Regions from separate parts of the Streptomyces sp. NBC_00390 genome, predicted to be linked through region 1. Evidence: riboswitches for the same ligand, from Rfam matches in the RefSeq annotation. Region 1 holds a riboswitch; the other holds the start of a gene.
What was found. A riboswitch is a leader RNA that binds a small molecule or an ion and turns the genes downstream of it on or off. The one in region 1 is predicted to bind S-adenosylmethionine.
Positions count from the first base shown of each region.

Region 2: another riboswitch for S-adenosylmethionine. It lies ahead of thrC (threonine synthase); the one in region 1 lies ahead of OHS70_RS27385 (aminotransferase class V-fold PLP-dependent enzyme).

Region 1 covers NZ_CP107945.1:6,199,646-6,211,482, forward strand. Annotated here, with positions in the region: gene qcrC (cytochrome bc1 complex diheme cytochrome c subunit) at 1-627, shown strand, start outside; gene qcrA (cytochrome bc1 complex Rieske iron-sulfur subunit) at 624-1,700, shown strand; gene qcrB (cytochrome bc1 complex cytochrome b subunit) at 1,697-3,322, shown strand; gene trpD (anthranilate phosphoribosyltransferase) at 3,445-4,509, shown strand; SAM riboswitch class IV at 4,752-4,868, shown strand; gene OHS70_RS27385 (aminotransferase class V-fold PLP-dependent enzyme) at 5,064-6,461, shown strand; gene OHS70_RS27390 (Lrp/AsnC family transcriptional regulator) at 6,564-6,845, opposite strand; gene OHS70_RS27395 (rhomboid family intramembrane serine protease) at 6,842-7,564, opposite strand; gene OHS70_RS27400 (hypothetical protein) at 7,715-7,957, shown strand; gene OHS70_RS27405 (NYN domain-containing protein) at 8,007-9,371, shown strand; gene OHS70_RS27410 (C40 family peptidase) at 9,693-10,718, shown strand; gene OHS70_RS27415 (C40 family peptidase) at 10,919-11,837, shown strand, end outside.
Region 2 covers NZ_CP107945.1:4,558,085-4,569,921, forward strand. Annotated here, with positions in the region: gene otsB (trehalose-phosphatase) at 1-545, shown strand, start outside; gene OHS70_RS20020 (alpha,alpha-trehalose-phosphate synthase (UDP-forming)) at 995-2,395, opposite strand; gene OHS70_RS20025 (hypothetical protein) at 2,463-2,750, opposite strand; gene OHS70_RS20030 (glucosyl-3-phosphoglycerate synthase) at 2,789-3,733, opposite strand; SAM riboswitch class I at 3,876-4,003, shown strand; gene thrC (threonine synthase) at 4,021-5,310, shown strand; gene OHS70_RS20040 (MoaD/ThiS family protein) at 5,334-5,609, shown strand; gene OHS70_RS20045 (cold-shock protein) at 6,030-6,233, shown strand; gene groL (chaperonin GroEL) at 6,566-8,188, shown strand; gene OHS70_RS20055 (hypothetical protein) at 8,392-9,336, shown strand; gene OHS70_RS20060 (PAS domain S-box protein) at 9,567-11,537, opposite strand.

The DNA.
Region 1 (11,837 bases):
AGCTGCCACGGTACGGGCGGTCAGGGAACCACCGACGGCCCGTCCCTGGTGGGCGTCGGCTCCGCAGCCGTCGACTTCCAGGTCGCCACCGGCCGTATGCCCGCCCAGCAGCCCGGCGCGCAGGTGCCGAAGAAGCCGGTCATCTACTCGCAGGCGCAGATCGACCAGCTCGCGGCGTACGTCGCCTCGCTCGGAGCCGGTCCGATCACGCCGACCGAGAAGCAGTACAACCCGGCGGGCGCGAACATCGCCAAGGGTGGCGAGCTGTTCCGCAACAACTGCGCCCAGTGCCACAACTTCACCGGTGAAGGCGGCGCGCTGACCGACGGCAAGTACGCCCCGAGCCTGGACGGCGTCAGCCCGAAGCACCTCTTCGAGGCCATGCAGACCGGCCCGCAGAACATGCCGTCCTTCCCGGACACCACGCTGCCCGAGCAGGAGAAGCGCGACATCATCGCGTACGTCAAGACCGTGAACAGTGACGAGACCCCAACCCCCGGCGGCTTCGCGCTGGGCGGCATCGGCCCCGTGGCCGAGGGTCTGTTCGGCTGGATCTTCGGTCTCGGCTCGCTGATCGCTGTTGCCATCTGGGTCGCGGCCCACACCGCTAAGGCCAAGAAGTCATGAGTAGCCAAGAGATTCCAGACGAGAACCTGCCCGCAGAGCAGGACGCCGCGCACGGCGCGGCCCACGGCGGCGCTGCCGTAGCCCAGCGCACGGAGGACTCCCCGTTCGCCGACCCGGGACTGCCGGCTCACAAGCCGCGCATCCAGGACATCGACGAGCGTGCCGCGAGGCGCTCCGAGCGTGCCGTTGCCTTCATGTTCACGCTGTCGATGCTGGCCACGATCGGCTTCATCGCCTCGTTCGTGACCATCGGCGTCGACACGATCGTGTACATCTGGCCGCTCGGTCACATCAGCGCGCTGAACTTCGCGCTGGGTACGACGCTTGGCATCGCGCTCTTCTGCATCGGCGCGGGCGCGGTCCACTGGGCCCGCACCCTGATGTCCGACGTGGAGACCCCGGACGACCGCCACCCGATCGAGGCCGACCCCGAGGTCAAGGCCAAGGTCATGGCCGACTTCGCCGACGGTGCCGCGGATTCCGCCATCGGCCGGCGCAAGCTCATCCGCAACACCATGTTCGGGGCGCTGGCCATGGTGCCGCTCTCCGGTGTGGTGCTGCTGCGCGAGCTCGGTCCGCTGCCGGAGAACAAGCTCCGCAAGACCCTGTGGGCCAAGGGCAAAGAGCTCATCAACATGAACACGAACGAGCCGCTGCGCCCCGAGGACGTCGTGGTCGGTTCGCTCACCTTCGTCATGCCCGAGGGCCTGGAGGAGTCCAGCCACGACTTCAACAACCAGATCGCCAAGGCTGCCGTGATGGTCGTCCGCATCCAGCCGGAGGACATCAAGGACAAGCAAGAGCTGGAGTGGTCGGTCGACGGCATCGTGGCCTTCTCCAAGATCTGCACCCATGTCGGCTGCCCGATCAGCCTGTACGAGCAGCAGACGCACCACGTCCTCTGCCCGTGCCACCAGTCCACCTTCGACCTCTCCGACGGCGCCCGCGTCATCTTCGGTCCGGCCGGTCACCCGCTTCCGCAGCTGCAGATCGGCGTCAACGCCGAAGGCAACCTCGAGGCGCTGGGCGACTTCGAAGAGCCCGTCGGTCCTGCCTTCTGGGAGCGCGGATGAGTACTGCAACAGACACGAAGAAGAAGGCGCCCGCCGGCGAGCGGGTGGCCGACTGGGCGGACGGCCGGCTCGGGATCTACTCCCTGGCCAAGGCCAACATGCGGAAGATCTTCCCGGACCACTGGTCGTTCATGCTCGGCGAGATCGCGCTCTACAGCTTCATCATCATCATCCTCACGGGTGTGTATCTGACGCTGTTCTTCCACCCGAGCATGAACGAGGTCGAGTACCACGGCTCGTACGTGCCGATGCAGGGCATCCGCATGACCGAGGCCTACGCCTCGACCCTGCACATCAGCTTCGACGTCCGCGGCGGTCTGCTCATCCGGCAGATCCACCACTGGGCCGCGCTGATCTTCCTCGCCGCGATGTTCGTGCACATGATGCGCGTCTTCTTCACCGGCGCGTTCCGCAAGCCGCGTGAGATCAACTGGCTGTTCGGCTTCCTGCTGTTCGTCCTCGGCATGTTCACCGGCTTCACCGGCTACTCGCTCCCCGACGACCTGCTGTCCGGCACGGGTGTCCGCTTCACCCAGGGCGCGATCCTGGCCACGCCGATCGTCGGCACGTATCTGTCGTTCTTCCTGTTCGGCGGCGAGTTCCCCGGCCACGAGATGGTGGCCCGGTTCTACTCGATCCACATCCTGCTGCTGCCGGGCATCATGCTCGGCCTCGTGGTGGCGCACCTGATCCTGGTCTTCTACCACAAGCACACGCAGTGGGCGGGTCCCGGCAAGACGAACAAGAACGTGGTCGGCATGCCCCTGCTGCCGGTCTACATGGCCAAGGCCGGAGGTTTCTTCTTCCTGGTCTTCGGTGTCATCGCGTTCATCGCGGCGACCTTCACGATCAACCCGGTGTGGGCGCTCGGCCCGTACCGCCCGGACATGGTGTCCACCGGTGCCCAGCCCGACTGGTACATGGGCTTCGCCGAGGGTCTGGTCCGTGTGATGCCTGGCTGGGAGATCAATCTGTGGGGCCACACCCTCGTCCTGGGTGTGTTCATCCCGCTGGTGGTCTTCGGTCTGGTCCTCGGAGCGATCGCGGTCTACCCGTTCATCGAGTCCTGGATCACCGGCGACAAGCGCGAGCACCACATCCTGGACCGGCCGCGCAACGCGCCGACCCGGACCGCGCTGGGTGTCGCCTGGGTCACCGGCTACGTGATCATGCTGTTGGGTGGCGGTAACGACATCTTCGCCACGCACTTCAACATGTCGATCAACGCGATCACCTGGTTCGTCCGCATCACCTACTTCGTCGTACCGGTCCTCGCGTTCATCCTCACCAAGCGGATCTGCCTGGGCCTGCAGCGTCGCGACAAGGACAAGGTGCTGCACGGTCGCGAGACCGGCATCATCAAGCGCCTGCCGCACGGTGAGTTCGTCGAGATCCACGAGCCGCTCTCGCAGGGCGACCTGTACAAGCTCACCGCGCACGAGCAGTACAAGCCGGCCGAGATCGGCCCGACGGTCGACGAGAACGGCGTCGAGCGCAAGGTGAAGCGTTCCGAGAAGCTGCGCGCCAAGCTCAGCAAGGGCTACTACGGCGAGGAGAACCAGATCGCCAAGCCCACCGCCGAGGAGTACAAGGAGATCACCAGCGGCCACGGCCACCACTGATCACCTGACCTGAAGGTCGCCACAGCTGGAGCCCCGTCCATTCGTCGGACGGGGCTCTTCGCTGTGCCCGCACCTGGATAGGGTGGACCCATCCCTATCGGCTGTGGACCCTGGAGCGGACCATGAACGTTGTGACCCCGGTCGGCGGCAACAGCGTGGCGGACCACTCCTGGCCCGGCGTGCTGAACGCACTCCTCGACAACCGTGACCAGAGCGCGGACGCCACCGCATGGGCGATGGACCGCATCCTCAGCGGCGAGGCCACCAACGCGCAGATCGCCGCTTTCGTGGTCGCGCTGCGCGCCAAGGGCGAGACGGTCGACGAGATCACCGGCCTCGTGCGGACCATGTACGCGCACGCCAACCTGATCGAGGTGCCAGGCCCCAGCGTCGACATCGTCGGCACCGGCGGCGACGGGGCCAAGACGGTGAACATCTCCACGATGTCGGCGATCGTCGTCGCCGGTACGGGCGCGAAGGTCGTCAAGCACGGAAACCGCGCGGCCTCGTCCGCGAGCGGCGCCTCCGACGTCCTGGAGAAGCTCGGGGTCAATCTGGAGCTCACCCCGCGGCGCGTCGCCGAGGTCGCCGAGGAAGCCGGCATCACCTTCTGCTTCGCGGTCAAGTTCCACCCGGCGCTGCGGCATGTGGCGGCCACCCGCAAGGAGGTGGGCATCCGCACCGTGTTCAACTTCCTCGGTCCGCTCACCAACCCGGCGCGGGTCAAGGCCCAGGCGACCGGTGTCGCGGACGCCCGGATGGCGCCGATCCTGGCCGGTGTACTGGCCGAACGGGGCTCGTCCGCGCTGGTCTTCCGCGGCGACGACGGTCTGGACGAGCTGACCACCACCGCCACGTCCAAGGTGTGGGTGGTACGGGACGGCGCGGTGCGCGAGGAGGCCTTCGACCCGCGCGACGTGGGCATCGACCTGGTGCCCGTGGAGGCGTTGCGCGGCGCGGACGCCTCGTACAACGCGGATGTCGCGCGGCGGCTGCTCGGCGGCGAGACCGGTCCGGTCCGCGAAGCGGTGCTGCTGAACGCGGCGGCCGCGCTGGTGGCCCTGGAGCCGGGCGACGGCCCGCTCGCGCAGCAGCTGCGGGCCGGCATGGACAAGGCGGCCGTGTCCATCGACTCGGGAGCGGCCAAGGCCGCACTGGACCGCTGGGTCTCCGTGAGCAACGCCTGAGCCCTGTCCGGGCGATCTTCGAGGATCGGCCGGCGGCGGATGCCTGGGGTCTCCCCGGGCCCGCCGGGGCCGAGGCCGCGGGAGGTCGCCCTCGTACTGGACGTACTTGGGCGACTTCGACAACACAGTGAGGTGTCGCAGGGCCTGGCGGCGGACGCCGCCGTGGGCTGCCGTCCCCTGGCCGTCCCGGAATCCGGACACGGGTTGCGGGACGGCGATCACGTCGCGTAGTTTCTTCGGCAGGTCATGAGTGACAGCGACGAGGCCCCGGCCCGCTGTCCGGCAACCCTCCGTCCGTGGCGGGGTGCCCCGGGTGAAGACCAGGTCGCAGGCAGCGAGGTCTGTGGCAAGCGCGGACCCCTGGACATCGTCGGATGTCACAGCCCCGGGGTCCTGGTCCTCAAGGGAGCAGTCTCGTGAGCAAGCGAATGCGATAGGGCGCGTAGCCCCTTCTTCAGCACACCCTCCGCACGGTCGTGTCCGTGCGTTGAGGCACACCCGTGATCCGGGTGTTCTTGAAGCCGATTCGCCTTTTCCTGCCGGGAGATACCGCCATGTCCGCATGCCCGAACGCCGCCGTTGCCACCCCTGACGCCGTTGCCGACCCCTGCTGTGCCGCCCCGCTCCCGGTCCTCGGCCGGGACGTCACCGTTCCGCTGGTGACCGGCGGCGAAGCCGTCTACGCCGCCCTCGACTACGCGGCGAGCGCACCCGCGTTGCAGCGCGTGTGGGACGACGTGGCCGCGTACGCCCCGTACTACGGCAGCGTGCACCGTGGCGCCGGCTACCTCTCGCAGCTGTCCACGGACCTGTTCGAGAACAGCCGGGCGACCGTCCACGACTTCCTCGACTGCCGCGACGGCGATCAGGTCGTCTTCACCCGCTCCACCACCGACTCGCTGAACCTGCTCGCCTCCGTGCTCCCCGCCGGCTGCCGGGTGTTCGTCTTCGAGACCGAGCACCACGCCTCCCTGCTGCCCTGGCGTCAGGCCCAGGTGACCTTCCTGGACGCGCCGCGCACTCCCGAAGAGGCCGTCACCACCCTGGAGCGGGCGCTCGCCGACCGGACCGCATCCGCTCAGGACACGGACGGGCCCGCCCTGGTCTGCGTCACCGGCGCGTCCAATGTGACCGGTGAACTGTGGCCGGTGAAGGAGCTCGCGGCCGTGGCTCACGCCCACGGCGCCCGGATCGTCCTCGACGCCGCCCAGCTCGCGCCCCACCACCCCGTGTCGGTACGGGAGTTGGATGTGGACTGGGTCGCCTTCTCCGGGCACAAGCTGTACGCGCCGTTCGGCTCCGGCGTGCTCGCCGGGCGCGCGGACTGGCTGCGGGAGGCGGAGCCGTACCTCGCGGGAGGCGGTGCCTCGCGCACGGTCGCGCGGGGCACGGACGGCGGCGTGGACGTCGAGTGGCACACCACGGCCGCGCGCCACGAGGCCGGTTCGCCGAACGTCATCGGCGTCTACTCCATCGCATCGGCGTGCAGGGCGCTGACCGAAGCGGGCTTCGACGCGCTGGTGGCACGGGAGCAGCAGCTGATCGCAACGGTGCGGGAGGGGCTGGCCGAGGTGCCCGAGGTGCGGGTGCTCTCCCTGTTCGGCGCCGATGCCCCGCGCGTCGGCGTCATCTCGTTCGTCGTCGACGGCTGGAACAGCTCGCACTTCGCGGCGGCGCTGTCGGCCGAGTACGGCATCGGGGTGCGCGACGGCCTGTTCTGCGCCCACCCCCTCGTGCGTACGCTCCTGGGCGGTGAGACCGAGGACCCGGGCGAGTGCGGCGCCCCCGAGGCGGCCGGGGGGCGGTCGCTGAACGCGATCCGCGTCAGCTTCGGCGCGGGGACGCCGGACGAGCATGTCGAACGCTTCGTCCGGGCGGTGCGGGAGCTGGTGCGCGAGGGTGCGAAGTGGACGTACCGCACGGAGGACGGCCGCTGCGTCCCGGCCGTGTGACGCTCGGGGCTGCCCCGGATCCGACGAGCCCGCGCCTTCGGCGCGGGCTCGCTGTCGTCGCGCCACTGCGGGGCGGGTGCTCGCCCCGCAGTGCGCGAGGCGTCAGGCGTCCAGGCCGATGGCGAACGCCGCCTCCAGGTCGTGCTGGGAGTAGGTGCGGAACGCGACATGCGTGTCGGTGGCCTCGACGCCCGGGATCTTGCTGATGCTGCCCGGGATGACGTCCGCCAGGTCGTCGTGCTTGGCCACACGGACCATGGCGATCAGGTCGTACGTGCCGGTCACCGAGAAGACCTCGCTGACGCTGTCCAGCGCGGCGATCGACTCGGCGATCTCGGGGATGCGGTCCACGCTGGTCTTGATGAGCACGATCGCGGTGATCACGGTTGGCGTTCTCCCTCGGTGGCCGCTGCTTGGGCCTTCACTCTAGTCCCACTGCGGAACCGGCCCCAGGCGAAGAGAAAGCCCGCCGAGAACCCCACCAGATGTGCCAGATAGGCGACCCCGGGCCCGCTGCCCGCGTTCCTCGCGGCCAGCCACTGGAGCCCGAACCAGAAGATCAGCACGACCCAGGCGGGGAACCGCAGCGGCAGGAAGAACAGAAACGGGAAGAGGCTGGTGACGCGGGCCTTCGGAAAGAGGAACAGGAAGGCGCCGAGCACGCCCGAGATCGCCCCGGACGCCCCCACCAGGGTCTGCGCCGAATCGGCGTTGACGGCCGCGTACACCAGCAGGGCGAGATAGCCGGTGCCCAGATAGAACAGGGCGAACTGCAGCCGGCCCATCCGCTCCTCGGCCATCGCGCCGAAGACGAAGAGAAACAGCATGTTCCCCAGCAGATGCAGCCAGCTGCCGTGGACGAACAGGGCCGTGAGCGGGGTGAGCAGGGCGTGCGGGGAGCGTTTCAGCAGTTCGGCCGGGATCACGCCCCACTGCTCGAAGTACGCGCTCTGTGCGACGAGTAAACGGTCGCCCGTGCCGTACACCGGATTGAGTCCGGAGACCGGGCTGACGAGGAAGACCGCGCAGCAGACGGCGATCGCGCCGTAGGTCACGGCGGGCCCCTTGGCCGTGTTCCGGATCGCACCCCACCAATCGATCACGGACAGATCATGCCGTAGGTGGACCGACCGGCACAGAGTGCCTCGCCGCGACACCGGGTACCCGCGAGGCCGTAGGGTTACGGGCAGTACATCCGCAGTTCGACGGCGCACCGCGGCACCCGCATCCGCACCACGAAGAAGGACGGCACGATGACGACGGTTCCCTCGCCGACCCCCGAGACCCGGTGGCGCTGCACACTGTGCGGCAACCTGACCCGCTTCGATGTCACGCGCTCGTCGAAGGTCGTCGAGTACGTGCATCTGGACCTGGCCGGGGAATCGAAGGTGGAGGAGCGCGAGGTGGTCAGTGAGACCATCGAATCGGTCCGCTGCCGCTGGTGCAACGCGGTGGATCAGATCGAACTGGTGGACAGGCCGGGCGCGGCTTCCTGAGCAGCGGCCCGGGCAGCGGGCAGACGACAGGCAGTAGGGGTGACGGATGGTGGAGCAGCCACACAGCGGCGCTGAGCCGGCCGATGCGGCCGGTGGCGCTGCCGAGGCGCTCGACCGCCCGCTGCCGGAAAGTGTGCGGCGGCGGGTCGTCGCCCTGGTCTCGGACGCGTTCGGCGGCCTGACGGTGGCCGAACTGCCGTCCCAATTGCGGCAGTACGCCCGTTTCACCCCCACCCGGCGCGCCAAGTTCGCCGGCAATGCGATGGCCGCCGCGCTGGAGAGCGACCCGGTCTTCCGCCAGCGCATCGGCGAGCGGATCGGAAAAGCCCAGCCCGAGCTGGCCGAGGCGCTCGAGTCCGGACCCCCTCCCGCGGCAGCCGATCCCGTCGATGTGGCGGCCGCGGCCTATGTCCTGCGTCCCGTCGGGTGGGTGAAACTGGTCGCCGCCGCGGGCGAGGAGGCCCAGCGCGCCGACGCCGAGCGCGCCGACGAAGAGGGCCGGCGCGAGCTGGAGCGGCTGCGCGCGGAGCTCGCCGAGGCGCGCGGCCAGATCAGGAGCGAGACCGAGGGGCTGCGTGCCGAACTGGACGCCGCCCGCAAGGAAGCCGAGTCGCTGCACCGCAAACTGCGCAGCGCCCAGGCCGATGTGAAGCGCGGTGAGGCCGCCCTGCGTCGTACGGCGGGCGAGACCGACGCGATCAAGGCGCAGGCCGCCGCCCAGGTGTCGGCCGCCGAGAGCGAGAGCCGGCGGCTCAAGGCGCGGCTGGCAGAGGCGGAGGCCGCGGTCGAGGCGGGCCGCCGGGCCGCCCGTGAGGGGCGTTCCATCGAGGACATGCGGCTGCGGCTGCTGCTGGACACGGTCCTGGACGCGGCCCAGGGGCTGCGTCGCGAGCTGGCGCTGCCGCCGGCCGGGATCCATCCGGCGGACACCGTGGACGCCGTGGAGCCCGGCAGGATGTCGCCCAAGGACATCGCGGCACGGGCCCTGTCCGAGACCGATCCGGCCCTGCTCGACCAGCTGCTCGCACTGCCCCAGGCGCATCTGGTGATCGACGGCTACAACGTCACCAAGACCGGCTATCCGACGATGCCGCTGGAGAAGCAGCGGCTGCGGCTGCTGGGCGGTCTTTCCGTGCTCGCCGCCCAGACCGGCGCGGAGATCACCTGCGTGTTCGACGGCGCGGAGCTGGCCGCTCCGGTGCTGCTGGCGCCGCCGCGCGGAGTGCGGGTGCTGTTCTCCAAGCCGGGGGTGACCGCGGACGAGCTGATCCGTCAGCTGGTGCGGGCCGAGCCGCCCGGCCGGCCGGTGGTGGTGGTCTCCACCGACCGTGAGGTCGCCGACGGAGTGGCCAAGGCGGGCGCCCGCCCGGTCGCGTCCGCATTGCTGCTGAAGCGGCTTTCGCGGCTCTCGTAACTCCCGTCATATATGCCCGAATTTGTGCCATCGCGAGTGGGACGTTGCGTCAAGTGACCATTACTACGCGTGTGATGCAAGTAAAGAATGCGCGTGGCGGGCAAGAATTTTCTCGTGAGGATTTGAACTGATCACAAGAAGGTCACTAAGGTCTGGCCTCGAACCTTCGCGCGGTTGATCGCCCATCCGGGGCGACAGCGAAGGCACCGCCGAGTTCGCGTAGTTCGCCCCTTTTTCCCCCGGGGGATCCGACGCGCGGACGCCGGGGATTGAACCCCCCACAGCCCGGTAGGCGGCTCGAGGAAGAAGGAGCTCGCCTTCGTGGCGTCCCACCGTCGACCCAAGCAGCCGAGCCGCACCCGCGTGACCGTGCTCACCGCGACCGCCGCTGCGGCTGTCGCCCTGACCGCCCAGACCGCCCAGGCCGAACCGAAGCCGAGCAAGAGCGAGGTCAAGGAGAAGGTCGACAAGCTCTACGAAGAGGCGGAGAAGGCCACCGAGAAGTACAACGGGGCCAAGGAGCAGCAGGAGAAGCTCGACAAGCAGATCGACGCGCTGCAGGACAAGGTCGCGCGAGGTCAGGAAGAGCTCAACACCCTGCGGGACAGTCTCGGTTCGGTCGCGAGCGCCCAGTACCGCACCGGCGGCATCGACCCCTCCGTGCAGCTCTTCCTCTCCGGCGACCCGGACACCTACCTCGACAAGGCCTCGGCCCTCGACCAGCTCGGTGCCAAGCAGACCGAGGCGATCCAGGAGATCCAGGCCAAGCAGCGCACCCTCGCGCAGCAGCGCCAGGAGGCCAAGGAGAAGCTCGGCGACCTCGCGGACACCCGCAAGGAGCTCGGCGACAAGAAGAAGGAAGTCCAGAACAAGCTCGCCGCCGCGCAGAAGCTGCTGAACTCCCTCACCGCGGCGGAGCGGGCCGCGCTCTCCGCCGACGACTCCCGTGCCAACCGCGCCAGTTCGCGAGCGGACCTCGGCAACGCCGTCCCCGCCTCGCAGCGCGCAGCTGCCGCGTTCTCCGCCGCCCAGTCCAAGATCGGCTCGCCGTACGTGTACGGCGCCTCCGGCCCGAGCTCCTTCGACTGCTCCGGCCTCACCTCCTGGGCGTACGCGCAGGCCGGTGTCTCCATACCGCGGACCTCCCAGTCCCAGGCCAACATCGGCACCCGCATCTCCTCGCAGAGCGCCCTCCAGCAGGGTGACCTGGTGTTCTTCTACGGTGACCTGCACCACGTGGGCTTCTACGCCGGCAACGGCCAGGTGCTGCACGCGCCCAAGCCCGGTGCGAGCGTGCGCTACGAGTCGATCAACAACATGCCGTACATGTTCGGCGTGCGTGTCTGACGAATCGTTCGGAAGGCGTTCACGCCCGCCCGAACGGGGGAATTCGGTCAGACCCTGCTGACGACGCGCCCCGCCGGTGACCTGTGGTCTCCGGCGGGGCGTCACTTTGTGTGCCCGGTGCGCTCTTTGGCCGCCGCGTGGTCGCCCGGTTACTCTCTGCCGCGCACTGTCACCAGTACCTGCGGAAGGGAGCGCGGCCTGTGGTGTCCCATCGCCGACCCGCACAGTCCGGCCTCACCCGAGGGGCCCGGGTCACTGTCCTGTCCGCCGCGGCGGCAACGGCCGCGGCGGCGTTCGGCGCCGCACCCGCCGGCGCCGACCCGCGGGACTCCGCGGCAGCCACCCGCGCCAGGCTCGACCGGCTCTTCGAGGAGGCGGAGCGGGCCACCGAGCGCTTCAACAGGGCCGGCGAGCGCGTGACGCAGCTGCGCGAGGAGGTCGAGCACGCCCAGGACCGCGTCGCCCGCGGCCAGGAGCGCATCAACGGCATGCGGGACATGCTGGGTTCGGTGGCCGGTGCCCAGTACCGCTCCAGCGGGATGGACCCGGCCCTCGCCCTGCTGCTCTCCGAGAACCCTGACAGCTACCTGGAGGCGGCGCAGACCCTGGACCGCATCACCGAGCGCCAGGCCACCGCGCTGCGCGATCTGCGGCGGGCACAGCGCGACCTCGGGCAGGAGCGCGCCGAGGCCTCGCGCGATCTGCTGGAGCTGGAGCGCAGCCGTGCCGCTGTGGCACGGCACAAACGCGCCGTGGAGCGCAAGCTGGGCGAGGCCCGCCGACTGCTGAACTCCCTGCCGGACGCCGAGCGGGCGGCGTTCGACCGCGCCTCCCGGTCGGGCCGCGACCTGATGCTGCCCGACGTGCCGGGCCTGGGGCCCGGTTCCCCGCACGCCGGCGCCGCGGTGCTGTCGGCCCGTAGCGCCATCGGCCGGCCGTACGTGTGGGGGGCCAGCGGTCCCTCCGGCTTCGACTGCTCGGGGCTTGTCCAGTGGTCGTACGCCCAGGCCGGCGTGGGCCTGCCGCGTACCTCGCAGGCGCAGGCGAACGCCGGCCGGCGGGTGCCGCTGTCCGAGGCCCGGCCGGGTGACATCGTCACGTACCGTAGCGACGCCAGCC
Region 2 (11,837 bases), 1.6 Mb from region 1:
AGCGCTGGGACGCGGTCAGCGGCACCGTCCAGGCCCCCGCCCCGCACCCGGGTGTCGCAGCCGCCCGCGCCGAACTGCCGGGTGTCCTCGACGGGGCCGGGGTCTGGGAGGGCACCTGGGTCGAGGAGAAGGGCCGTGCCGTCGCGGTCCACACGCGCCGCGCCACCGACCCCCAGGCCGCCTTCGACGCCCTGCGCGAACCGCTCGCGGCGCTCGCTGCCCGCCACGGCCTGATCCTGGAGCCGGGCCGCATGGTCCTGGAGCTGCGCCCGCCCGGCATGGACAAGGGCAAGGCCCTGTCGGACTACGTACGCGAGGTGAACGCCGAGTCCGTGCTGTACGCGGGCGACGACCTGGGTGACCTCCCTGCGTTCGGCGCGGTCGAGAAGCTCCGCTCGGACGGTGTGCCGGGGCTGCTGGTCTGCAGCGGCAGCAACGAGGTGACGGAGCTCGCGGACCGCGCGGACCTGCTGGTGCCGGGGCCGGCGGCGGTGGTGGAGTTCCTGGCGAATCTTGCGCAGCACCTGCCAGGTCCGCAGGTGTGAGGGCCGTGGGGGAGGGCGGGTTCTCCCCCACCCCGCCCTCTCCCACGGCCTGGCGGCCGTGGCAGGTACCCCAATCCCGAACCATGGGCTTCGCCCCTGACCCCGGAACGCCCTTCAGGCGTTCGGGGATCCTCCCCGCCGGGCATCTCCAGCCCGGCCGGCGATCGAGGACACGGCCGGAGGCCGTACCCGGGGGTCCGTGGCTGCCCCCGGTTACGGGAAGGCGCGGGTGAGGGAAAGCCCCCGCAGGGGGCCGGGCCTGCGTCGCCGCGCCGGTCCGCGCAGACCCGGAACCGGCGCAACGCCGGAACCAGCGCGGCCTCGGAGCCGGTACACCCGGAACCGGCGCGGCCTCGGAGCCGGTACACCCGGAACCGGCGCGGCCTCGGAGCCGGTACACCCGGAACCGGTGCGGCCTCGGAGCCCGCGCGGCCCCGGAACCGGCGCGCCTACGCGTCCTTGGCGCGCAGGGCCTCCAACTGGTCGAGGAACCACTGCTTCGGTGGCAGCGCCGTCGCCGCCGCCGCCAGGCGCTTGGTGCGTTCGGCCCGCTCCGCCTCCGGCATGCTCAGCGCCTCGTGCAGCGCGGCCGCAGTGCCGCTCACGTCGTACGGGTTGACCGAGAGCGCGTCGTCGCCGAGCTCCGCGTGCGCGCCCGCCTCCCGTGACAGCACCAGCGCGCAGCCGTGGTCGGACACGACGGGGACCTCCTTGGCGACCAGGTTCATCCCGTCCCTGATGGGGTTGACCAGTGCCACGTCCGCCATCCGGTACGCGGCCAGCGAGCGCGCGAAGTCGTCCTTGACGTGCACGACGACCGGAGTCCAGCCGTCCGTCCCGTACCGCGCGTTGATCTCGTCCGCGACCCGGGAGACCTCCGCCGTGTACTCCCGGTAGACCGCGAGATCCTGGCGCGAGGGGTAGGCGAGCGCGATGTGCACGACCCGCTCCCGCCACTCGGGGTGTTCCTCCAGCAGCTCCCGGTAGGCCAGGAGCCCCCGCACGATGTTCTTGGACAGCTCGGTCCGGTCGACCCGGACGATCGTCCTGCGGCCCTCGCCGATCTGCTCCCGCAGTTGTTCCATGCGCTCCGCCACATCGGGCCGGTGCGCGCGCTCACGCAGGAAGTCCGCGTCGGCGCCGAGTCCGTGCACACCTGTCCGCGTGGTGCCGGTGCCGCCGACCACCTGCTCGCAGCAGCCGGCGAAGGCGTCCGCCCACCGCCGGGTCAGGAACGCCAGCCGGTCCGCGCCCAGCATCCCGCGCAGCAGCTGTTCCGCGATGTCGTCCGGCAGCAGCCTGAAGTACTCCGCCGGCGCCCATGGTGTGTGCGAGAAGTGCCCGATCCGCAGGTCGGGGCGGAGTTCGCGGAGCATGCCGGGCACCAGGGCCAGGTGGTAGTCCTGCACCAGCACGGCCGCGCCGTCGGCGGCCCGCTGCGCCAGCGCCTCGGCGAACGCCTTGTTGTACGCCTCGTACGCAGCCCACTGCCGCCGGAACTCCTTGTCGAAGACCGGCTCCAGCGGGGTCTGGTACAGCATGTGGTGCACGAACCACAGCACCGAATTCGCGATGCCGTTGTACGCGTCGGAGTGGACGGCCGCGTCGATGTCGAGCATCAGTACACCCGGCTCGCCGACCCCGCGCCGGACCGCCTCGCGGTCGCCGTCGCTCAGGGCCGCGCACACCCACAGGGACTGTGCGCCGGATCCGATGGCCGACAGGCCGGAGACCAGGCCGCCGCCCCCGCGGCGGGCGTCGAGCTCTCCGTCCTCGTTCACCGTGTACGAGACCGGGCCGCGGTTGGAAGCGACCAGGATCTGGGCAGCGTGTTCACGCTCGGAGACCATGTGGCGAACCTAGCCCGTCCCGGGAAGCCTCAAACGTGCGTACGGTCTCACCGCGCCGGATCCGGTCTCAGTCCTTGTCGCGGCGCCGCGATGCCGCCACCGCGACGACTCCCGCCGCCGTCAGACTCAGCGCCACCCCGCCCAGCAGCCACAGCTGCTCGTTCCTGGATCCGGTGTCGGCCATCTCGCCGGGCTGGATCTGCACCGGCCGGAGCGAGGGTTCCGTCCCCGGCGACCCGTCCGCCCCCGTGGCGGCCGCGGGGCCGGGCGATCCGAGCAGTGCCGCGGCGGTGACCGCCAGGGCCCCGAGGATCCGGGGCAGCCGGCCATGGTTCCTGTCATCTTTCGCACCCATGTGTACGAAAGGTAGAGAAGATGTCCGCGTGATCCGGTTTATGCCGCGCGACGCGCCGCATACTCACCGATCTCACGCATCGGCGGCCGCTCCTCCGTGTCCACGGAGTACGTCCGCGGCTCGAACCCCGTCTCGCCCCGCTCGAACTGCGTCAGCGACGGCCGCACCAAGTGTCCGCGGGAAAGTCGCAGTTGGGCGGTACGGTAGATCGCCGCCGCCATCCGGCCCAGCGCCTGCCCGTCCTGGTGGCGGTGCTTGCGCGAACCGACGTCCACCTGCGCGAGCGCGTCCAGGCCCACCGTGTGCAGCGCGTCCACCAGCAGTCCCAGCTCCACCCCGTACCCGACCGGGAACGGCAGCCGCTCCAGCAGCGAGCGCCGTGCCGCGTACTCGCCGCCCAGCGGCTGGACGAAGCCGGCCAGCTGCGGCCAGTGCAGATTCAGCAACGGCCGGGCCACCAGTTCGGTCACCCGCCCGCCCTGGCCCGGCTGGCCGCCGAGCGGCCGGTCGTACATCGCCTTGACGAACTGCACCTCGCCTTCGGTCAGCAGGGGCCCGACGATCCCGGAGACGAACTCCGCGGAGAAGTCGCGCAGATCCGCGTCGACGAAGCAGACGATGTCACCGCTGGTCACCATCAGTGACCGCCACAGCACCTCGCCCTTGCCCGGCACGGCCGGTATGCGCGGCAGGATCGTGTCCCGGTGGACCACCCGTGCCCCGGCCGCCGCGGCCACTTCACCCGTACGGTCGCTCGAGCCCGAGTCGATGACCACCAGCTCGTCGACCAGCGGCACGCTCTCCATCAGCTCGCGCCGGATCACGGTGACGATGTCCCCGACCGTCGTCTCCTCGTCCAGCGCGGGAAGCACCACGCTGACCGACGTCCCGCGCCTGGCCTTGGCCGCCAGCAGCTGTTTCATCGTCCGGTCGGCGGCTGCCCAGGAACGCCTGCTCAGCCAGCGCTCCACCTCATCGAGCACGTGCGCGTCTCCTTGACTTCCGGTCGAGAGATCCATCTCGAGGTTCGGACGACTATCTCAACCGTCCAGGGCTTCGGTTACAGTCTTGAACAACGCCGATGACCGTCGCATGCCGGGGGTCGTCGCGCTGACAAGTGAATACCGCTCATCCAGAGGGGCAGAGGGAACGGCCCGTTGAAGCCCCGGCAACCCTCCCGCCGACCGCGAGGTCACGGTGGGGAAGGTGCCAATTCCGTCTCGTGGCGAGATGCGTCACGAGGAAGATGAGGAGAAAGGGCCTCGCCACCATGGCTGTGCAGACCGTTGCAAGCAGCACCACCACCCCTGTGGACCTCGGACCGGCCGCCGCGCTCTCGTGCCGCGAGTGCGGGGAGCGTTTCGAACTCGGCCCCATCTTCGCCTGCGCCTCGTGTTTCGGGCCGCTCGAAGTCGCGTACGACCTGCCGAGCGGCGACCCCGAGGCCCTTCGCAAGCGGATCGAAGCGGGCCCGGACAACATCTGGCGCTACGCCCCGCTGCTGCCCGTCCCCGCCGACGTGACCGGCAAGCCGAGCCTGAACCCCGGTTTCACCCAGCTGGTCAAGGCCGACAACCTCGCCCGTGAACTGGGCGTCACCGGCGGCCTGTACGTCAAGGACGACTCCGGCAACCCGACACACTCCTTCAAGGACCGTGTCGTCGCGATCGCCGTCGAGGCGGCCCGCGCCTTCGGTTTCACCACCCTGTCCTGCTCCTCCACCGGCAACCTCGCCGGCGCCGTCGGCGCCGCCGCGGCCCGGGCCGGCTTCCGCTCCTGCGTGTTCATCCCGCACGACCTGGAGCAGGGCAAGGTCGTCATGGCCGCCGTGTACGGCGGTGAACTGGTCGGCATCGAGGGCAACTACGACGACGTCAACCGCTTCTGCTCCGAGCTCATCGGCGACCCGCTCGGCGAGGGCTGGGGCTTCGTCAACGTCAACCTCCGCCCGTACTACGGCGAGGGCTCCAAGACGCTCGCGTACGAGATCTGCGAGCAGCTCGGCTGGCAGCTGCCCGACCAGATCGTGATCCCGATCGCCTCCGGCTCGCAGCTCACCAAGATCGACAAGGGTCTGCAGGAGCTGATCAAGCTCGGTCTCGTCGAGGACAAGCCGTACAAGATCTTCGGTGCCCAGGCCGAGGGCTGTTCGCCGGTGTCCACCGCCTTCAAGGCCGGCCACGACGTCGTACGCCCGCAGAAGCCGAACACCATCGCCAAGTCGCTCGCGATCGGCAACCCGGCCGACGGCCCGTATGTGCTGGACATCGCCCGCCGCACCGGCGGCGCGGTGGAGGATGTCGACGACGAGCAGGTCGTCGACGCGATCAAGCTGCTGGCGCGGACCGAGGGAATCTTCGCCGAGACGGCGGGAGGCGTGACCGTGGGCGTGACCAGGAAGCTGATCGAGCAGGGCCTGCTCGACCCGGCGCTCACCACCGTCGTGCTCAACACCGGCGACGGTCTCAAGACGCTGGACGCGGTCGCCCCGACCACCGGTCCGACCGCGACGATCCGCCCGAGTCTGGACGCGTTCCGCGACGCCGGCCTGGCCGGCTGAACCACCGAGAGAGGCAGCACACCATGAGCGTCAACGTCCGCATCCCCACCATCCTCCGCACGTACACGGGCGGCAAGGCCGAGGTCCCGGCCGAGGGCGCGACCCTCTCCGAGGTCATCGCGGACCTGGAGAAGAACCACGTGGGCATCGCCGCCCGGGTCCTGGACGACCAGGGCAAGCTGCGCCGCTTCGTCAATGTGTACGTGAACGACGACGACGTGCGCTTCGAGCAGGGGCTGGAGACGGCGACGCCGGACGGCGCGGGAGTTTCCATCATCCCCGCGGTCGCCGGTGGCTGACGCGACCTGGAATTACCCAGAGTAATGAGAATTGCCCCTTCCGGTGGAGAACCGGAGGGGGTAATTCTGCATGGTTGAGCGCGATAGAGTTGGGGAAGCGGCCTCCGCCACTCGCTTCCCCTGTGTATGAGAATGCGCCGGGAGGCGACAAGAAGTGGCCAAAGTGTGCGATCGAAATGCGCCTTTGGGGATACTTTGTGGAGCCCGACTTGCCCCGGAATTCACGGAATTTGCACATTCCATCCCTTTGCTACTGCGCAGAATTCTCGTCCGACTGACCTGTTGCAGACGGCAGTTGGACAGATACATTCAGCCGCGGTCGACGCGTTCCGGCGCACGCCCCTCCTGTCGGGGCGGTAGGTCTGACCCGGGTCCGCGAAGTGCGGTCCTGCGCAAGGGCCAGTAATAGGGGAGTTAGGCATGGCTCAGGGCACCGTCAAGTGGTTCAACGCGGAGAAGGGCTACGGCTTCATCGCGGTCGACGGTGGTGCGGATGTTTTCGTCCACTACAGCGCGATCCAGATGGATGGGTACCGCACCCTTGAAGAGGGTCAGCGAGTTGAGTTCGAGATCTCGCAGGGCCAGAAGGGTCCGCAGGCGGACATGGTCAAGCTGGCCGTCTGATCCGGTCGCGATCGGCCACCGACGTTCTCACTCCGAGGGGTCCGCATCCCATCCAGGGATGCGGACCCCTCGTCGTGCGTTCACGCACGGTTCGTCCGCCCTCCGCCTTCGCCGCTCTCCGCCTGCGGATCCCCGAGAGCCGCTTGCACTCTCCTATGCCGAGTGCTAATCATTGGCGTTAGCACTCTGCAGGTGAGAGTGACAGAACTTGGATCGGGTCGGTGAGGCCCGCGGGCCGGGTGGGGCAAGGAACCACACGGCTTGCAGGCCGTCCGTCGCGGGCACCAGCACGGTCCGGAGCAATCCACCCCAGTCCGGGAGGACCACTTCACATGGCCAAGATCATCGCGTTCGACGAGGAGGCACGGCGCGGTCTCGAGCGCGGGATGAACCAGCTCGCCGACGCCGTCAAGGTCACCCTTGGCCCCAAGGGCCGGAACGTCGTCCTCGAGAAGAAGTGGGGCGCCCCCACGATCACCAACGATGGTGTTTCCATCGCCAAGGAGATCGAGCTCGAGGACCCGTACGAGAAGATCGGCGCCGAGCTGGTCAAGGAAGTCGCCAAGAAGACGGACGACGTCGCCGGCGACGGTACGACCACCGCGACCGTTCTCGCGCAGGCGCTCGTCCGTGAGGGCCTGCGCAACGTGGCCGCCGGCGCCAACCCGATGGCCCTCAAGCGCGGTATCGAGAAGGCCGTTGAGGCCGTCTCCGGTGCCCTGCTCGAGCAGGCCAAGGACGTGGAGACCAAGGAGCAGATCGCTTCCACCGCCTCCATCTCCGCCGCCGACACCCAGATCGGCGAACTCATCGCCGAGGCCATGGACAAGGTCGGCAAGGAAGGCGTCATCACCGTCGAGGAGTCCCAGACCTTCGGTCTGGAGCTGGAGCTCACCGAGGGTATGCGCTTCGACAAGGGCTACATCTCGGCGTACTTCGCCACCGACATGGAGCGTATGGAGGCGTCCCTGGACGACCCGTACATCCTGATCGTCAACTCCAAGATCTCCTCGGTGAAGGACCTGCTCCCGCTGCTGGAGAAGGTCATGCAGTCGGGCAAGCCGCTGCTGATCATCGCCGAGGACGTCGAGGGCGAGGCACTGTCGACCCTGGTCGTCAACAAGATCCGTGGCACCTTCAAGTCCGTTGCCGTCAAGGCCCCGGGCTTCGGCGACCGCCGCAAGGCGATGCTGAACGACATCGCCATCCTCACCGGTGGCACGGTCATCTCCGAGGAGGTCGGCCTCAAGCTCGAGAACGCCGGCCTGGACCTGCTGGGCCGCGCCCGCAAGGTCGTCATCACCAAGGACGAGACCACCATCGTCGACGGTGCCGGTGAGAGCGACCAGGTCCAGGGTCGCGTCAACCAGATCCGCGCCGAGATCGAGAACTCCGACTCGGACTACGACCGCGAGAAGCTCCAGGAGCGCCTCGCGAAGCTGGCCGGCGGCGTGGCCGTCATCAAGGCCGGCGCCGCGACCGAGGTCGAGCTCAAGGAGCGCAAGCACCGCATCGAGGACGCCGTTCGCAACGCGAAGGCGGCCGTCGAGGAGGGCATCGTCGCCGGTGGTGGCGTGGCTCTGATCCAGGCTTCCTCGGTCTTCGAGAAGCTCGAGCTCGAGGGTGACGAGGCGACCGGCGCCAACGCCGTGAAGCTCGCGCTGGAGGCTCCGCTGAAGCAGATCGCCGTCAACGGTGGTCTCGAGGGCGGCGTCATCGTCGAGAAGGTGCGCAACCTGCCCGTCGGCCACGGCCTGAACGCCGCGACCGGTGAGTACGTCGACATGATCGCCGAGGGCATCATCGACCCCGCGAAGGTGACCCGCTCTGCCCTGCAGAACGCGGCCTCCATCGCGGCGCTGTTCCTCACCACCGAGGCCGTCATCGCCGACAAGCCGGAGAAGGCTTCCGCGCCTGCCGGTGGCGGCATGCCGGGCGGTGACATGGACTTCTGATCCGGCTTCGGATCGGACCCGTCCGTAAGGACGAAGGGCGGCACCCCTCCTCCCAGGGGGGTGCCGCCCTTCGGCGTCTGCGCGGCGACCGTACGGGCAACTGCCGCGAAAGGGACGACCTCTGAATCCTCATGTGACCTCGGGCTCGAGGCAGTTGAATGTTCTGGAACGATCAGCTGCCCACGATCCAGGAGGGAAGCCGCGTGACTTTCGGGGGACAGGGACCGTACCGCCCGCCATGGCCACCGAACGGTGGACCGCCACCGCCGTACCGTCCCCACCCGCCGAACGCGTCGCTGTGGCAACGGCTGCGCGAGGACGAGTGGCCGCCGCTGAGGGAAGTACTGGGACACGCACGCAGGCTTCCGGGCTGTGTGTGGGTGCCGGCCCTGTGCTTCGTATGGCCCGCGCTGTTCGTCCTGGTGATGTACCCGCTGGCCCGCTCGGCCCGTATGAAGTCCCGGGCGGTCTTCCCCACGCGCAGCCATCGCGGTGTCCAGGACCCGGACGTGATGCGCATGCAGAAGATCCGGGCCTGGATCGCCCTCGGCGCGTCCTTGGTGATCCTGCTGGCCTACGGTACGTCGGAGGACTGGCAGCAGGCCCAGGACCAGGCGTTCTTCCGGCTGGCGGTCACCCCGTGGCTGCTTCTCCTCACGGCGCCCGCCGTGATCGCGCTCCTGTTCCGCTTCGCGCCGCCGTCGGCCCGGCCGGTGATGCGTGCGCGCCTGCGGCCGGCGGTCCGGACGGTGCTCTGGTACTTCGGGGCCTTCACGGCCGTGCCGATACTGTTCGCGGGCGTGATCTTCCTCAGCAGGACGTTCCAGGGCGAAGCGGCGGGTGCCCTGCTCTCGTTCGCGCTTCTTCTTCCGGTCCTGTGGCTCGTCTTCTTCGTCGGCTTCGCCTCCACGACGGTCGTCCGCACCGCCTTCCACACGGCAGATGTGCACGCTGCCCTCCCGGCGCTGCTCACCGGCGTGCTCGTGTGGGAGCTTGCCGCGGTCAATCTGCTCATGGCCGGCCCGCCTCCCGGTCCGCCCGTGATCCAGCTCTGCGCGCTCATCGGCGGCCCGGCGTCGGTGACGGGCGTGGCATGGTGGGAGATCGGCCGCCTGCGCACCCGGTACGGCGTGACCTTGCGCAGCTGAGCGGGCGACCGTCCGGGGCGTCACGCGCGGCGACCCGAAGCTGCCGGGCCGGCTGCTCGCGGCGTACGGCCGCACCTTCGACCCGGCCGAGCCGCCGGCGTACACGCTGCTGCAGGTGTACAGCAATCTGCGTGGTACCTGCGGGAGTTGCCCGCGCCGCCGCAGCAGAGGCCGGAGTCGCCGGCGCAGTCCTGGTTCGGCACGGCCTGGCCGAGCGGCTGCCCGGCGGGTCACCCGCTCGTCATGGCCAGCGTGAACCAGGTGGTCTTGCCCTGGTCGGTCGGGCGCACGCCCCAGTCCTGCGCCAGTGTGTCGACCAGGACGAGCCCCCGTCCGGACTCGTCGTCGGCGGCGGCGATCCGCGGCTGCGGCGGATGGTGGCTGTGGTCGCTCACCTCGACGGTGAGTTCCGTGCTGTTGTGCCGCACATGCACATGGACCGGTCCCTGGCCGTGCCGGATGGCGTTGGTGACCACCTCGGACACCAGCAGCCGGGCGTCATCGGCGAGCCGGTCGCAGTTCCACGCGACGAGGGCCTTCGTGAGGAACGCCCGTGCCTCCGACACCGAGGACGACACCGCGGGCAGATCCGTGGTGGCCGTGGCGACCGGCGCCGCGGGTAACTGGGTCAGGAGCAGGGTCACATCGTCGTGATGGCTGTCCGTCGACGGCAGCACGGACGTAAGGACCAGGTCCGCGGCGGACTCCAGATCGGACGTGGCGGCGAACGCCTCGTCGAGCGCGGTGACGAGTGCGGCGAGCTGCTCCTCGATGTCGCCTTCCGGTGTCTCTATCAGCCCGTCGGTGAAGAGGATCAGACGGGATCCTGCCGCCACGGAGAGCGTCGTCTGCTGGTGCAGGAAGTCACCGACACCGAGCGGCACGCTCACGGGTGCGTCGAGGGGCCGCACGCCTTCACCTGGTGCGGCGAGCAGCGCGGGCAGATGCCCTGCGGAGCACACGGTCACCTCACCCGCGTCCGGCGCCACGATCAGATAGCAGCAGGTGACCAGCTGGTCCGGCCCGTCGAGTTCGGCGACGATCGCGTCGAGGGACTGCATCAACTGGCGTGGCTGCATACCGGTCTTGGCCAGGGCATGGGCGGCGGAGCGCAGCTGCCCCATGATGGCGGCCGCCTCCAGCCCCCGCCCCATGACATCGCCGATGAGGATGCCGACCCGGCCGGCCCCGAGCGGTACGAGATCGAACCAGTCGCCGCCGACGCCGGCGCCCTGGGTGGCGGGCAGATAGCGGCTGGCCGTGGGCATCCCGGGGACGGCGGGCGGGGTGCCCATCAGGCTGCGTTGCAGGGTGAGGGCGACATGGCGCTGCTGCTCGTACAGGGCGGTGAGCTGGGTCTCGGCTGCTTTTCGTTCGCTGACGTCGCGTACGGCGGCGGAGACGAGGAGTCCGTCGGTGGTTTCGAGGGGGCTGAGGCTGATCTCGACGGGGAACTCGGTGCCGTCTTTGCGTAGTCCGTGGAGTTCGAGTCCGGCGCCCATGGGGCGGACCTGGCGGTTGTGGGTGTAGCCGTTGCGGTGGTGGGCGTGGTGGTCGCGGAATCGGCCGGGTACGAGGATTTCGACGGGGTGGCCGAGGAGTTCTTCGCGGTCGTAGCCGAAGAGGGCTTCGGTCTGGGCGTTGACGAGGCGGATGGTTCCGGTGTCGTCGACGATGACCATGGCGTCGGGCGCGGCCTCCAGCAGGCTACGGAACCGTTCTTCGGCTGCTTTTCGTTCGCTGACGTCGCGTACGGCGGCGGAGACGAGGAGTCCGTCGGTGGTTTCGAGGGGGCTGAGGCTGATCTCGACGGGGAACTCGGTGCCGTCTTTGCGTAGTCCGTGGAGTTCGAGTCCGGCGCCCATGGGGCGGACCTGGCGGTTGTGGATGTAGCCGTTGCGGTGGTGGGCGTGGTGCTCGCGGAATCGGCCGGGTACGAGGATTTCGACGGGGTGGCCGAGGAGTTCTTCGCGGTCGTAGCCGAAGAGGGCTTCGGTCTGGGCGTTGACGAGGCGGATGGTTCCGGTGTCGTCGACGATGACCATGGCGTCGGGCGCGGCCTCCAGCAGGCCGCGGAACCTTTCCTCCGCGGGGCTCGGTGCCTGCTCGTGCCGCGGGGCGGGGACGGGGCACCGGCAGGGTGGCGGACCGTCGGGTCCTGGGTCGGGCTCCGATGAGACTGCGGCGATCGTGCCATCCATACGTGCCTCCCGGACGGATTATGCCGACTGCGGTTTCCACGACTGCGGGTATCCGGACATCTCAGCGCAGCCCGTCCGCGCAGGCACCCGTGAGTCCGATTCTGATCGGCTCTGGCCCAATTGGGGTGCCGTGGGTGCAGTCCTTGCGCTTCTCGGGGCGGAGGGTGATTCCGACGGGCTTGGGAGTTCGACCGCGGCCAGGCCGTGTCTGAAACAGGCCCGGGCGGACGTGGCAGGGCTGATCACGTGGGAGGTCGATGTCGACTCCACGAAGCACGGCCGGCCGCCGTGACATCGGTC